2 regions of the Nitratireductor mangrovi genome follow, and region 2 is predicted to be linked to the other one. Evidence: predicted binding sites of a transcription regulator. Region 2 holds the regulator's gene; the other holds the start of a gene.

Region 1 (7,288 bases), 1.6 Mb from region 2:
CATTGCCGCGAAGGCTGCCAGCGCCAGGAACGCGACCGCCGCGAAGACGGCACGCCAGTGGACAGCATCTGCGATGACGGCCGACAGCGACACGCCGGCGACCATGCTCAGGGTCCAGCCGGTCAGTACCACGCCAATGGTTTCGCTTTCGCGGCCGCGCGGCGCGATCGCTGCGGCGGTGGCGTAGATGGCCGGCAGGGCTACGCCGGCGGCAATGCCCGCGAGCAGTTGCGCGACGACCAGCATCATGACCGTTGGCGCGGCAGCGCTCAGCAGAAGCGCCAACGCGAGCAGTGCGAGGGCATGGCGCAGCACACGATGCGAACCGATGCGATCGATGTGCCGCGGAAGGAACAGCGCGCTCGCCGCTGTCGCCAATCCGAAACCCGCCGACGCGGTCATCACGGCGGGGACCGAAACACCAAATCCCCTTGCGACCTCCGGTGCGATCGGCCCGAGCGCCAGCGAGTTGCTGCCAACCACGGCGACGCAAGCGGTCAACAGGAAGGCCTTCCGGGGAATGGCTTGCGGCGCCGAACCAGCAGGGAGGAAAGCTTGATCTATCTTCGACATGAGGGCATCATGACCGAACAATCTTCAGCAACAACTGGAATTTGCAGAATGAACGTAAAAACAGATGGCATTCGGCAAAAGCCGGAGGCGGGGCGGACTCTCGATGCCACCGACCGAAAAATCTTAGGCCTGCTGGTGGAGGACGCGACGCTCAGCTATTCGGAACTCGGCGACCGGGTGGCACTTTCGCCACCTGCCGTGCATGAGCGTGTCAAGCGCCTGCGCCGTTCCGGCGCCATACGCAACACCGCCGCGCAGATCGACGCGGAGGCCGTCGACAAGCCGCTCCTGGCCTTCGTTCATGTCGATACGCATGGCTGGGGCAAGACGCCGGAACTGATCGCCATTTCGCAGCATCCCGAAGTCGAGGAAATCCATTCGGTCGCCGGCGACGCCTGCATGCTCTTGAAGGTGCGGACGGCAGGACCGCACGCGCTCGAAGGGCTTCTGGCGCGGCTCTACGATACGCCGGGCGTGTTGCGGACACGCAGCTACGTGGTGCTTTCGACCTACCTGGAACGGCCGGTACAGCCAGGTCGGACCGAACACTGGCCCAAACCGCGCGCGGCACTCGGCCGGGGTGTGCCGGAGGAGCCTGCGACACCGTGAATGGTCAGTATCTGTAATCGACCTGCATGAGACATAGCCCGCCGGGTGGAGCCACCGGACCGCACGCCTTGCGGTCGCGCGCTTCGAGCGCCGCCTCTACATCGTCGGCCGTCCAGGCACCCTCGCCCACCCGTTTCAGCGTGCCGACCATGGAGCGCACCTGATTGTGCAGGAAGGAGCGCGCCGAGGCGCGGATCTCGATGCGCTCGCCATCACGGGTCACGTCGAGCCGGTCGAGTGTCTTTTCCGGGCTTTTTGCCTGGCAGTGGATCGAGCGGAAAGTCGTGAAGTCGTGGCGACCAACAAGGCGTTGCCCGGCGTCGTGCATCGCCGCCGCGTCGAGCGCCCTGGCGATCTGCCACGCCTTGCCCCGATCAAGCGCCAGAGGCGCCCGGCGGTTCACGATCAGATAGCGGTAATGTCGCGCAATGGCCGAAAAGCGGGCGTCGAAATCGTCCGGCACGCTCATGGCTGAAAGGATGGACACGGTCTCGCCGGCCATGGCGAGGTGCGCGTTGGTCGCGTCGCGCACCGTATCGGCAGGCCAGTCCTTGCCGAGGTCGAAATGCGCGACCTGGCCCAGGGCGTGCACGCCGGCGTCGGTTCGCCCGGCACCGCGGAGGCTGACCTCCTCAGCGCAGAAGCCGGCAATCGCCTTTTCGATCGCACCCTGCACGGAAGGCTGGTCGGCCTGGCGCTGCCAGCCAGCATAGGCGGCGCCATCATATTCGATATCGATGCGGTAGCGCGGCATAGGCCTCAGGTGCCGGCGAAGGCGCGCGGATAGACGAGCCGACCCGTCGGCGGCGCCTCGTCGTCCCATGCAACCGCCTGCAGCGCTTCGCATTGATAGTCGCTATCGAAACCGCGTGCGCGCTCATGCGTGTAGCCGAAGCGGCCGTAGTATCCGGGTTCACCAAGCACCACGCTGAGTGTCTCGCCTGCCTCGCGCAGCAGCCGGTGCCCTTCCTCGATCAGCGCCGAACCGATGCCGCCACCCTGGAAATCCGGATAGACGGCAATCGGTGCCAGGGCGACCGCGGCGAACCGGGCTCTCTCCGTTTCGACGTGAAGTCGCGAAAACAGAACATGTCCGAGGATCGCGCCGTCCCGCTCGGCCACCAGTTCGAGGACCCGGTCACCATCCCAGACGATCCGTTCGACCAGTTCGGCCTCGTCGCGGCGACCGAACGCGGCCTGCTCGAGCGCGAAGATCGCGGTGCGATCGGCATCGGCTGCCTGGCTGACGGTGATCTTGCTCACGTTATTTCGCCCCCCTCACCGACATCGACGCCGCGCAGGAACGCCTCCGCGGGCATCGGCTTGCCGCCGGCGCGTTGCAGTTCGACCAGGCGCACCGCACCCTCGCCGCAGGCTACCCTGAGGCCGGCATCGAGTACCTGACCAGATAGTCCGTGCCCTTGCGCAAGCGTCGAGCGGAGAACCTTTACGCGCTCATGCTTGCCGCCGATCGGCATTTCGCACCAGGCGCCCGGCAACGGCGACAACCCGCGAATATGGTTGTGCACCTCGGTGGCGGGACGCGCCCAGTCGATGCGGGTCTCGGTCTTGTCGATCTTGCGCGCATAAGTCACGCCTTCCTCCGGCTGCGGCGTTAGCGTCAGCGTGCCTGCTTCGAGTTGCGCCAGCCCCGCCACCATCAATTCGGCTCCCTCGGCTGCGAGTACATCATGCAGTTCGCCAGCAGTCATGTCGGGACCGATCGGCACACGCCGTTGCAATGCCACTGGTCCGGTGTCGAGACCGGCCTCCATCTTCATCACCATCATCGCGGTTTCGCTGGCGCCGGCCATGATCGCGCGCTGGATCGGCGCGGCGCCGCGCCAGCGCGGCAGGGCCGAGGCGTGGCCATTGAAGCAGCCGAGCCGCGTACCGTCGAGGATGGCGCGCGGCAGAATCTGGCCGTAAGCGACGACGACGGCGACATCCGCGCCCAGATCGACAAATGCCCGCTGTTCGTCCTTGTCGCGCAACGTGTCCGGGGTACGGACTTCAACGCCCAATTCCTCGGCGGCGCGATGCACCGGCGACTTCGTCAATTCGAGCCCGCGCCGCCCGGCAGCGCGCGGCGGCTGGGTATAGACGGCCGCGATCTCATGCCCGGCAGCCGCGACAGCCCTGAGCGTCGGCACGGAAAAGTCCGGCGTCCCCATGAAAATGAGGCGAAAAGTCATGCGTACCCGTCCGGCCTATCCAGAGATGGCGCCCGCACAATCGGCGCGCCGCACGCTTCAAACGGCTTTAGGAGCCTGACGTCAAGTTTCTATCCGACCATACGGCCGGACGGGCGCTCGCGGGCCAGCTTGCGAAACCTCTTCACCACCATGTCGCGCTTCAGCCGCGACAGGTAGTCGATGAAGAGCACGCCGTTCAGATGATCGATCTCGTGCTGCAGGCAGGTCGCGAGCAGGCCCTCGGCCTCGATCTGCCTTCTCTCGCCGTCGATGTCGACGTAGTCGACCGTCACCGCAGCCGGCCTCTCGACCTCGGCGTAATAGTCGGGAATCGAGAGGCAGCCCTCCTCATAGGTCGAGCGCTCATCGGCGGAGGCAACGATCTCGGGGTTGATGAAGATGCGCGGCTCGCGCGGCTCTTCCTCCTTGGAGACATCGATCACAAGCATGCGCAACGGTTCACCGACCTGGATCGCGGCAAGTCCGATGCCCGGCGCGTCATACATGGTCTCCAGCATGTCGTCGGCAAGCTTCCTCACACCCCCGTCGACGCGCTCCACGGGCTTGGAGACCTGGCGCAGGACGGGGTCGGGCAAAAGGATGAGCGGCTTGAGCGACATGGCATTCAGGTAGTCGGTGGCTTGTAGGGCGTCAACTGTCGCGATTCATCCTGTTCCTGTTTTGATCTTCTGACCCGGTACCGAATCGGCTAGGGTCGAGTGATGGATCAGCTTCTGCCAATCTTTTCGGCCCCGCTCGCCCAGCTGGGCAACTCGACGATCACTGTCGGCCATGCGCTTGTAGGCGGCGCGGCTGTTCTCGTCCTGCTTCTGGCAGGACTGGCGATTGCCTTGTGGCGCAGTGCGCGAGCCCGCACCCTGGCTGCGGCCGAAGCCGCTGAACATGCCCGCGCGGCGGAAGCGCGCATGGCCGAGATCACCCGTGCGCAGTCCGAGATGCAGGGCCGCATGGCGACCATTGCCGACGTCTTCGGGGCGCGTCAGGGCGAGCTCAACAAGGCGATTTCGGACCGGCTCGACTCCATGACCGGGCGTCTGGGCCAGTCGATGAGCGAGCAGGCCCGAGCCACCCACGAAAGCCTCTCGAAGCTGCAGGAGCGGCTCGCGGTCATCGACACGGCACAAGGCAACATCCAGTCGCTTGCCGGCCAGGTGGTGCAACTGCAGCAGATTCTCGCCAACAAGCAGACCCGCGGTGCCTTCGGCCAGTCGCGCATGGAAGCGATCATCGCCGACGGATTGCCGTCGAGCGCCTACGAGTTCCAGGCCACGCTTTCCAACGGCAACCGTCCCGACTGCCTGGTCAGGATGCCGAACGATGCGCCGTCGCTGGTGATCGACGCCAAGTTTCCACTGGAATCGTGGAACGCCATCCGCGCCGCCGCCGACGCCGAAAGTCCCGATGCCGAGAAGCAGGCGACACAGGCCTTCCGGCGCGACATCGACGTGCATATCAAGGCCATCGCTGACCGCTATTTCATTCAGGGCGAGACGCAGGACACGGCGTTCATGTTCGTGCCGTCGGAATCGATCTTCGCCGAGATCCACGAGAATTTCGAGGCGCTTGTGCAGCGCGCCCATCGCGCCCGCATCGTCATCGTGTCGCCGTCGCTCCTGATGCTGTCGATCCAGGTAATCCAGGCGGTGCTCAAGGATGCCCGCATGCGCGAGCAAGCGCACCTCATTCAGGGCGAGGTGGTGCGGCTGATGGAGGATGTCGGCCGGCTCGACGACCGGGTGCGCAAATTGCAGGCGCATTTCTCGCAGGCGAACCGCGATATCGACATGATCCTGACCTCGACGGAAAAGGTCACCAAGCGCGGCCAGAAGATCGAGGCGCTGGAATTGGGCACCGTCGAGGGCGAAGGAGAAAGTCGCGGGGTCAGCCAGGTCGCGGAAACCAAGTCCGGGTCGCTAAGGCTGCGGGTCGTCGAGGGCGACGACTGACCGTGACACCGGCCGCCAGTCCGACGCGCGGCGCCGGTGTCGCTTTTGGCCAGAACGGATGCGGTCGCCGCTTCAATCCGCGACCGATTGGCCTTAGACATTCGCCATGTCGAAACGAATCGCCGGCCCAGAGATCGAACGCCTGATCCAGCTGCTTGCCAAGGTGCCGGGCCTCGGGCCGCGCTCGGCGCGACGGGCGGCGCTGCAACTGATCAAGAAGAAGGAACAGCTGCTCTCGCCGCTCGCGGCGGCGATGGCAGAAGCGGTCGACGCGGTGCGCATCTGCTCGAACTGCGGCAACGTCGACACCTGCGATCCCTGCACGGTCTGCACCGACCCGCGCCGCGACGGCGCCACCATCATCGTGGTCGAGGACGTTGCCGATCTCTGGGCGCTGGAACGCGCCGGGGCCATGAATGCGCGCTATCACGTTCTGGGCGGCACGCTGTCGCCGCTCGACGGCATCGGCCCCGACGAGCTCAACATCAAGGCGCTGATCGACAGGGTCGCCGGGGGCGGTGTGAGCGAACTGATCCTGGCCGTCAACGCCACCGTCGAAGGCCAGACCACCGCGCATTACATCACCGACCAGCTCTCGGGGCTCGAAGTGCGCGTGACCCGACTCGCCCACGGCGTTCCGGTCGGCGGCGAACTCGACTATCTCGACGAGGGCACGCTGTCGGCGGCACTGAAATCGCGGACAGCGTTTTGAGGATGGTCCCGGATTTGACTGGCTTCGAGCGGATCGGCCAGACTGTCATGATGCGTTCTCAGACACCATTTTCCCGCCTGCCGGCACTCTTGGCGCTCGTGCTGGTCTTCGTTGTCTCGCTTGCGGCCCCTTCCCTCGCCGCCTCGATCGGCCAGCAGTTCCGCGCCTGGCTCGAAAGCGATCTGTGGCCGGCTGCCAAGACGAACGGCGTGTCGCGACAGACCTTCGATGCGGCCTTCGACGGCGTTTCGCCTAATCTGAAGCTGCCCGACCTCGTCCTGCCCGGCCAGAAGCCGACCACACCGAAGGCGCAGCATCAGGCCGAGTTCCGCTCACCGGCGGTCTATTTCGCCGAAAACACGGTCCGCGGCGTGACGGCCGGCGGACGGTCGCGCGCCGGCAAGCATCGCCAGACATTGGCTGCGATCGAAAAGCGCTACGGCGTGCCCGCCGGCATCATCCTCGCCATCTGGGGGCGCGAATCGGCGTTCGGCCGCGCCAAGATCCCGCACGACGCCTTCGAGGTGCTGGGCACCAAGGCGTTCCTGTCGACACGCAAGGACATGTTCCGCGTCGAGGTGCTATCCGCCCTGGTGATGGCCGAGCGCGGCAGGATTTCACCGAGGGCGATGAAATCGTCTTGGGCCGGCGCGCTCGGACAGCCGCAATTCCTGCCGAGTTCCTATCTGAAACATGCCGCCGATGGCGACGGCGACGGGCGCATCGACATCTGGAGTTCGGAGGCCGATACGCTGGCCTCGATCGCCAGCTACCTGCGCAACCACGGCTGGGTGACCGGTCGCGACTGGGGCTTCGAGGTGACGGTGCCGGACGGCGTTTCCTGCGCGCTAGAAGGACCGGACCGGGGCCGAAACATTTCGGATTGGGCGGCAATGGGCATCGAGCGCGTCGGCGGGCGACCGTTTCCCGATCACGAGGCGCGCGGGGTCGGATATCTGATGATGCCGGCGGGGCGCCACGGCCCGGCTTTCATCGTGACGCCGAACTTCTACGTTCTCAAGGAATACAACGAGAGCGACGTCTACGCGCTGTTCGTCGGGCATGCCGCCGACCGCATAAGCTATGGCGACAAAGGCTTTTCGGGCTCCTGGGGCAAGGTCGGAGGGCTCGATCGTTCCGACATTTCGGCGATGCAGCGGGGCCTGGAGCGGCTTGGCCACGATGTCGGCGGGGCGGACGGGCTTGCCGGGTTCAAGACGCGGCGCTCGATC
Region 2 (7,288 bases):
GCTACGCCATCCGCGCCGCCGACGTCGAGACAGTGCCGGTCATGCTGACGGTGATCGGCCAGGCACCCGCCGGGCTGCCGTTTGACAGGGTGGTCGGACCTGGCGAAGCTGTGCGCATCTTCACTGGCGGCGTCGTGCCGGAGGGTTCCGACACGGTACTGATCCAGGAAAACACGCGCCCGATCAACGGACACACGGTCGAGGTTACCGAAACAGTCGTCCGCGGGAAAAACATCCGCCGCAAGGGGCTCGACTTCGAGGCCGGCGAGAGCCTGCTCGAGGCCGGCCGCGTCCTTGACGCCGCCGCGCTATCGCTGGCCGCGGCCGCCAATCATGCCCGACTCGACGTCGTCTCGCGGCCGCTTGTGGCGATCCTCGCCACTGGCAACGAACTGGTTCCGCCCGGCAGCGAAGTCGGCCCCGGCCAGATCGTCGCTTCCAACATGTATGGCGTGGCCGCGATCGCGCGGGAGGCCGGCGCCCGCGTGCTCGACCTCGGCATTGCCGCCGACCGCGACGAGGCGATCGAGGCCGCCCTTGCCCGCGCCGTCGATGCCGACGCCGACATCATCGTCACCATAGGCGGCGCCTCGGTGGGCGACCACGACCTTGTCCAGCAGGCGCTAAGGGCGCATGGCGCGGCGATCGATTTCTGGAAGATCGCCATGCGGCCCGGCAAGCCGCTGATGGCGGGCATGCTCGGCGGTCGCCACGTGCTCGGCCTGCCCGGCAACCCGGTCGCAAGCCTCGTCTGCTCGCACGTCTTCCTCAAACCGCTGATTGCCCGGCTCGCAGGCCGCCCGGCGCCCGACGGACCGGTCCCCGGTTTTATCGGCGCCGATCTTCCCGCCAACGATCTCAGGCAGGACTATCTGCGCGCCATCGCGGTGAGGGAAGGCGGCCGGCTCGTGGCGCGGCCCTCGCCGATCCAGGATTCCTCTATGCTCAGGGTGCTGGCCGACGCCAACGCCCTGATCGTCCGCCCGCCGCACGCGCCGGCGGCTCAGGCCGGCGCGCCCTCCGCGTTGCTGATGTTACGCTGAACAAAGCGTAAACGCATTCACTAAAATTTAAATGGTTGCGGAACAAGACTGGAACAGATAGTGTTTGTTCTGGTTTTGTTTATGAACGATTCCCTTGGGGGCCCGAATGCTGACGCGGAAGCAACACGAACTCCTGCTCTTCATTCATGAGCGTCTGAAGGAGACCGGCATTCCGCCCTCCTTCGACGAGATGAAGGAGGCGCTCGACCTTGCCTCCAAGTCCGGCATTCACCGGCTGATCACCGCTCTGGAGGAGCGCGGATTCATTCGCCGGTTGCCCAACCGCGCCAGGGCGCTCGAAGTGATACGGCTTCCCGATTCCATCGCGCCGGGACTTGGCGCGCCGCGCAAGTTCTCGCCAAGCGTGATCGAGGGTGGCAAGCCGAAACCCGCGGCCCCGCCGCCGTCGGGCAATGACGACGACGCGGCCTCGGTCTCGGTGCCGGTCATGGGGCGCATCGCCGCCGGCGTGCCGATCGACGCCATCCAGCATCAGACCCATTCGGTCGCCGTGCCGCCGGAAATGCTTTCCGGCGGCGAGCATTTCGCGCTCGAGGTCAAGGGCGATTCGATGATCGAAGCCGGCATTCTCGACGGCGATACGGTCATCATCCGCAGCATCGGCACCGCCAATCCCGGCGACATCGTCGTCGCCCTGGTCGACGATGAGGAGGCAACGTTGAAGCGCTTCCGCCGCAAGGGCGCCTCGATCGCGCTCGAGGCTGCCAACCCGGCCTACGAAACCCGCATCTTCGGGCCCGACCGGGTCAAGGTTCAGGGCCGGCTCGTCGGTCTCATCCGCCGCTACTGACCCGCTGGCTGCCGTCGCTCGTCAGTCCTCGCCCCTTCGGTAGGGCGGCAGGCCGCGCGCCTCGCGTGAGAAGCGCCGGTGGTCGTGCCATGGGCGAAACGGCTCCGAAATGGCGAATTCCGCGCTCGCTTGGTTCGTACCGGCGTCGAAGTGGACGGCCAAGCTGCCGCGCCGCGCCAGGTCGCGTGCCGTCACCACCAGCACCTTGCTGTCGCCGCACGGATCTTTTGCCGTCGCATCCTCGATAATGATGATTGCGGCTATCGCGCAGAACGGCGCAGCGGTCTCGGCAGTGGCGGACTGAACGATGACGGCCCCGCCGGCATGGCGCGCGATGCAGGTGTCGTCCGCGCAGATGAAAGCGTCGCCAGAACCATCTGCGGCTCCCAACAGCGAGGATGCTTCGGCATCCTTGGAGGTTTCGGGCTTCACCAGCCGCTCCGACGCCAGCGCCTTCTGCCAGATGCCGACCGTGAAGCCGTTGGGTCGCGACCTGCTGACCGCCAACCCGCCATCCGACCGCGCCAGGGCCAGCAGCTTGCCATCCTCAGAAACAAGCAGATCAGGATGCCGGCCCGCCAGCATCGCCGCCAGTCCGGCGACGGCCAATGGGACTGCGATCAAGCGCAGCCGCGTCGTGGCAACGGTGGCCACGATCAGGGCGGCCGTCAGCCACAGCAGAGCAGCCGGTGAGATCGCTCCAACTGCGTCGAACGGCGTGCGTTCGGCGACCCAGTCGGCTATCGCCACCATGGCCGATATCCCCTGCCCCATCACCCGCAATGCCGGCCCTTCGAGGCCCAGGGGCATCAGCACGCCCGCGATCACTGCGAACGGCATGACGATCAGCGAAACGACCGGCATCGCGGCAAGGTTGGCGATCAGCCCCAGCGGCGCCGCCCGGTGAAAATGCCAGACAGCAAAGAGCGTCGTGGCGCCACCGGCAATCAGGGACGTCATTGCCAGTCCGGTGGTGTAATAGGCCGCGCGGCTTGCAAGCCGGCGGACGAGGCCGGCTTCGGGCGACCAGTCGCGCCGGGGCGCGGCCGCCGCCCGCTCGGCCCAGGCGGCGTAAGCGGCAATCAGTGCCGCGGTGGCCGCGAACGACATCTGGAAGGAGGGACCAACCACCTCGTGCGGGGCGATCGCGATGATGATCATCGCTGCGATTGCCAGGTTGCGCATGGTGATCGCCCCCCGGTCGAAGAGCAGCGCGACCAGCATCACGGCGATCATGATGAAGCTGCGTTGCGCCGCGACTGCCGCTCCCGATACCAGGAGGTAGTAGCTGGCGGCGACCAGGGCCGCAGCGGCGGCGTATTTCTTTACCGGATGTCGCGAGGAAAACCCCGGCAACGCGGCAAACAGCGCCCTCAGCGCCAGCATCACCGTCCCCGCAACCAGCGCCATGTGCAGTCCCGAGATCGACAGCACGTGGGCCAAGCCCGCCTTGCGCAACGCCTCGTTGGTCTCTTCCGGAATGCCGGCGCGGACACCCGCAATGAGGGCGGCCGCGACCTCGCCGGCCGCGCCGTCGAGATGGCGGCGGATGCGCGCCGCGATGGCCTCGCGCATATTGGCAACCCGGGCCGCCCAGTGGCGGCGAACATTGCTGTCCGGCGCCGCCTCGATGCGCCGCGGATCGCCGAGGAAAAAGCCGGTCGCGCCGATCCCGGCCATATAACTTTCGAAAGCGAAATCGTAGCCATGGGGGCGCACCGGCCCCGATGGCGGGAACAGCCTGACGACGCCTTCGATCCTGTCGCCGGCCGCCACGCCGGGATCGTTTCGCGCTGATGCACGGATACGGTCGGGCGCGTAGCGCAGGAGTGGGCGCCGCGTCGCCTCGACGTCGACCGTGAGCCGCGTGCGCCCGCTCGCCTGGTGTTCGACCGCAACGACGCGGCCGGTCAGCACCGTCGACACGGAGGAGCCGAGCATCGCGGTGCCGGCGCGCCAGGCCTCGATCTTGCCAGCCGCCAGCCCGAGGCAGACGACGAGGAGCGCCGTACAGAGGAATGCCAGATGGCGTTTCGCAGCCAAAGCCTGGCGTAGCGCGACGACGGCGAGCATCAGCCCGGAGACAAAGGGCCAGCCCGGTTCCACCGGGAGGGCAAAATAGGTTGCCGCGCCTGCCCCGAGGCAGACCGGCAGCAGCAGGAACGGTGTCCCGCGCGCTTGTTCCAGTTCCAGAGCCGCGGGGATGCCCGCCGCAACGTGCGCCGGCCAGGCTGAGAGCCGGACGGCAAGCGTTCTCTGCGACCGCAGGGGCATGCCATCGGCGCGCACCGGCAACCCGGCTTGCGGCGCGTCGCCGGCTTCAACGCCGATCCGGCTGCGACTGTCGCTGGCGAGGACCATCCCTGCCCGCCTCCCGCAACACCCCTTCTTGCACCCCGAGCCACCTATGCTACATGAACGCCAGCCAAAATCACCCGTACGCACCTCCGGTAACGTTCGGCGCAGCGAATTCCTGGACATTCTCATGAGCAAGACCGTCGTCACGCGCTTTGCGCCCTCGCCAACCGGCTATTTGCACATTGGCGGCGCACGCACGGCGTTGTTCAACTGGCTCTACGCGCGGCACACCGGCGGCAAGATGCTGCTGCGCATCGAGGACACCGACCGCGAACGCTCGACCGATGCGGCGACCGCGGCGATCCTCGACGGCCTGGCATGGCTCGGGCTGCAATGGGATGGCGAGCCGGTATCGCAGGCCGGCCGGATCGGCCGCCACCGCGAAATCGCCGAGGAGCTGGTGCGCCGTGGCGAGGCCTATCATTGCTATGCCAGCCAGGCCGAACTGGAGGAAATGCGCGAAACGGCCCGTGCTGAAGGGCGCCCGCCGCGCTATGACGGGCGCTGGCGCGATCGCGACCCCTCGGACGCTCCGGCAGGTGTCAAGCCAGTCGTGCGCATCAAGGCGCCGCGCGAGGGCGAAACCGTCGTGGCCGATCGCGTTCAGGGAGAGGTGCGCTTCCCCAACAAGGACCTCGACGATTTCATCATCCTGCGCTCTGACGGCAATCCGACCTATATGCTCGCGGTCGTCGTCGACGATCACGATATGGGCGTCACCCACATCATCCGCGGCGACGACCACCTGACCAATGGCGCCCGCCAGACCATCATCTATCAGGCCATGGGCTGGGACGTCCCGGTGATGGCGCACATCCCGCTGATTCACGGGCCGGACGGCGCCAAGCTCTCCAAGCGCCATGGCGCGCTCGGCGTCGAGGCCTACCGCGCCATGGGCTACCTGCCGGTTGCCTTGCGCAACTACCTGGCCCGGCTCGGCTGGAGCCATGGCGACGACGAGATCATGTCGACCAAAGACATGATCGCATGGTTCGAGATCGAGGACATCAACAAGGGTGCTGCGCGCTTCGATTTCCAGAAGCTCGAAGCCGTCAACGGTGTCCACATCCGTGGCATGCCCGATGCCGAACTGCTCGATATCTTGGTCGCTACGCTACCGTATCTCGAAGGCGGAGAGGCCATCGCCGCCGCGCTGGACAATGGCAAGCAGGCCAGTCTGCTGGCAGCCATGCCCGGGCTGAAAGAGCGCGCCAAGACGCTTGTCGAATTGATCAACAATGCCGCCTATCTCTTTGTAAAAAGGCCTCTTTTGCCAGACGACAAGGCTGCCGAGATCATCGCCAAATCGCACGAGGTGTTGGAGGGCGCGAGGCGGTCACTGGAAGCGGTGAGCGGCGACTGGAGCGCGGAGACGACCGAAGCGGCGGTCCGCGCCTATGTCGCCGATTCAGGCGTCAAGCTTGGCGCCGTGGCCCAGCCGCTGCGCGCCGCGCTCACCGGCCGCACCGTCTCGCCCGGCGTGTTCGACGTCCTGGCCGTGCTCGGACGCGAGGAGAGCCTTGGGCGCATCGCCGACGCGCTCGACCGCTAGTTTCGGCGTCTTGCGTTTCAGGCCGATGGTGCCGGTGTTGCATCGCAGCATTAGGCTTTCGGTCAGCTTGGCACGGTGGCGGAAATAGGATAGCTAGAGCGCACTTTTCACGCCGCGATGTCCGTCGCGGAGCTGTTCCCGTTTGGCTGGCCATTTCAGACGAAGGAGTTCGCCCATGACTGATTCCACCGCAAAGCTCGAGATCGGCGGTAAGGAAATGGAGCTCAATGTCCGGCCAGGCTCGGTGGGCCCCAGCGTTGTCGACATCGCCGCGCTCTACAAGGAAACCGGGATGTTCACCTACGATCCCGGCTTCACCTCGACCGCGAGCTGCGAATCCAAGATCACCTATATCGACGGCGACGAGGGCGTGCTGCTGCATCGCGGCTATCCGATCGACCAGCTCGCCGAACATGGCGACTTTCTCGAGGTCTGCTACCTGCTGCTTTACGGCGAATTGCCGACCAAGGTGCAGAAAGAGGATTTCGACTACCGCGTCACGCGGCACACGATGCTGCACGAGCAAATGTCGCGCTTCTTCACCGGTTTCCGCCGCGACGCGCACCCGATGGCCGTGATGTGCGGCGTGGTCGGCGCGCTGTCAGCCTTCTACCATGACTCGACCGACATCTCGGACCCGCATCAGCGCATGGTCGCGTCGATGCGCATGATCGCCAAGATGCCGACGATCGCGGCGATGGCCTACAAATACCATATCGGCCAGCCGTTCATTTATCCGAAGAACGAGCTCTCCTACGCGGCCAACTTCCTGCATATGTGCTTCGCGGTCCCCTGCGAGGACTACAAGGCCAACCCGGTGCTGGCGCGCGCCATGGACCGTATCTTCATTCTCCACGCCGACCACGAGCAGAACGCCTCGACATCGACGGTGCGGCTGGCCGGCTCCTCGGGGGCCAATCCGTTCGCCTGCATCGCCGCCGGCATTGCTTGCCTGTGGGGTCCGGCGCATGGCGGCGCCAACGAAGCCGCGCTCAACATGCTGGCCGAAATCGGCACTGTGGACCGCATTCCCGAATTCATCGAACGCGCCAAGGACAAGAACGATCCGTTCCGCCTGATGGGCTTCGGCCACCGTGTCTACAAGAACTACGATCCGCGCGCCAAGATCATGCAGCGTACCACGCACGAGGTGCTGGCCGAACTCGGCGTCAAGGATGACCCGCTGCTCGAGGTCGCCATGGAGCTCGAAAAGATCGCGCTCACCGACGAGTATTTCATCGAAAAGAAGCTCTATCCGAACATCGACTTCTATTCCGGCATCACGCTGAAGGCGATGGGCTTCCCGACGACCATGTTCACCGTGCTGTTCGCCCTGGCGCGCACGGTCGGCTGGATCGCGCAGTGGAAGGAAATGATCGAGGATCCCCACCAGAAGATCGGCCGGCCGCGCCAGCTCTATACCGGCGAGCAGTCGCGCGACTACGTGCCGATCGCCAAGCGCTAGACCCCTCAGCCGGTTTTTCTCAGACGGCGCCGCGTGGCGCCGTTTTCGTTTTGGCAATA

What was found. The regulator LexA, encoded in region 2, represses DNA repair genes until DNA is damaged. The targets are predictions, from matches to a motif close to TGTTCNNNNTGTGTTCNG.
Region 1: a site for LexA is predicted at 4,049-4,066, ahead of FQ775_RS22840 (DNA recombination protein RmuC). Genes of this name have one in related genera too.

Annotation. Positions count from the first base shown of each region.
Region 1 is NZ_CP042301.2:4,647,014-4,654,301, reverse strand. Features, by position in the region: gene FQ775_RS22870 (MFS transporter) at 1-573, opposite strand, end outside; gene FQ775_RS22865 (Lrp/AsnC family transcriptional regulator) at 622-1,182, shown strand; gene truA (tRNA pseudouridine(38-40) synthase TruA) at 1,187-1,936, opposite strand; gene FQ775_RS22855 (GNAT family N-acetyltransferase) at 1,942-2,445, opposite strand; gene fmt (methionyl-tRNA formyltransferase) at 2,442-3,377, opposite strand; gene def (peptide deformylase) at 3,467-3,997, opposite strand; gene FQ775_RS22840 (DNA recombination protein RmuC) at 4,100-5,344, shown strand; gene recR (recombination mediator RecR) at 5,451-6,056, shown strand; gene FQ775_RS22830 (lytic murein transglycosylase) at 6,104-7,288, shown strand, end outside.
Region 2 is NZ_CP042301.2:1,416,450-1,423,737, reverse strand. Features, by position in the region: gene FQ775_RS06985 (molybdopterin molybdotransferase MoeA) at 1-1,043, shown strand, start outside; gene lexA (transcriptional repressor LexA) at 1,150-1,854, shown strand; gene FQ775_RS06975 (ComEC/Rec2 family competence protein) at 1,876-4,359, opposite strand; gene gltX (glutamate--tRNA ligase) at 4,340-5,764, shown strand; gene gltA (citrate synthase) at 5,940-7,229, shown strand; gene lpxB (lipid-A-disaccharide synthase) at 7,249-7,288, opposite strand, start outside.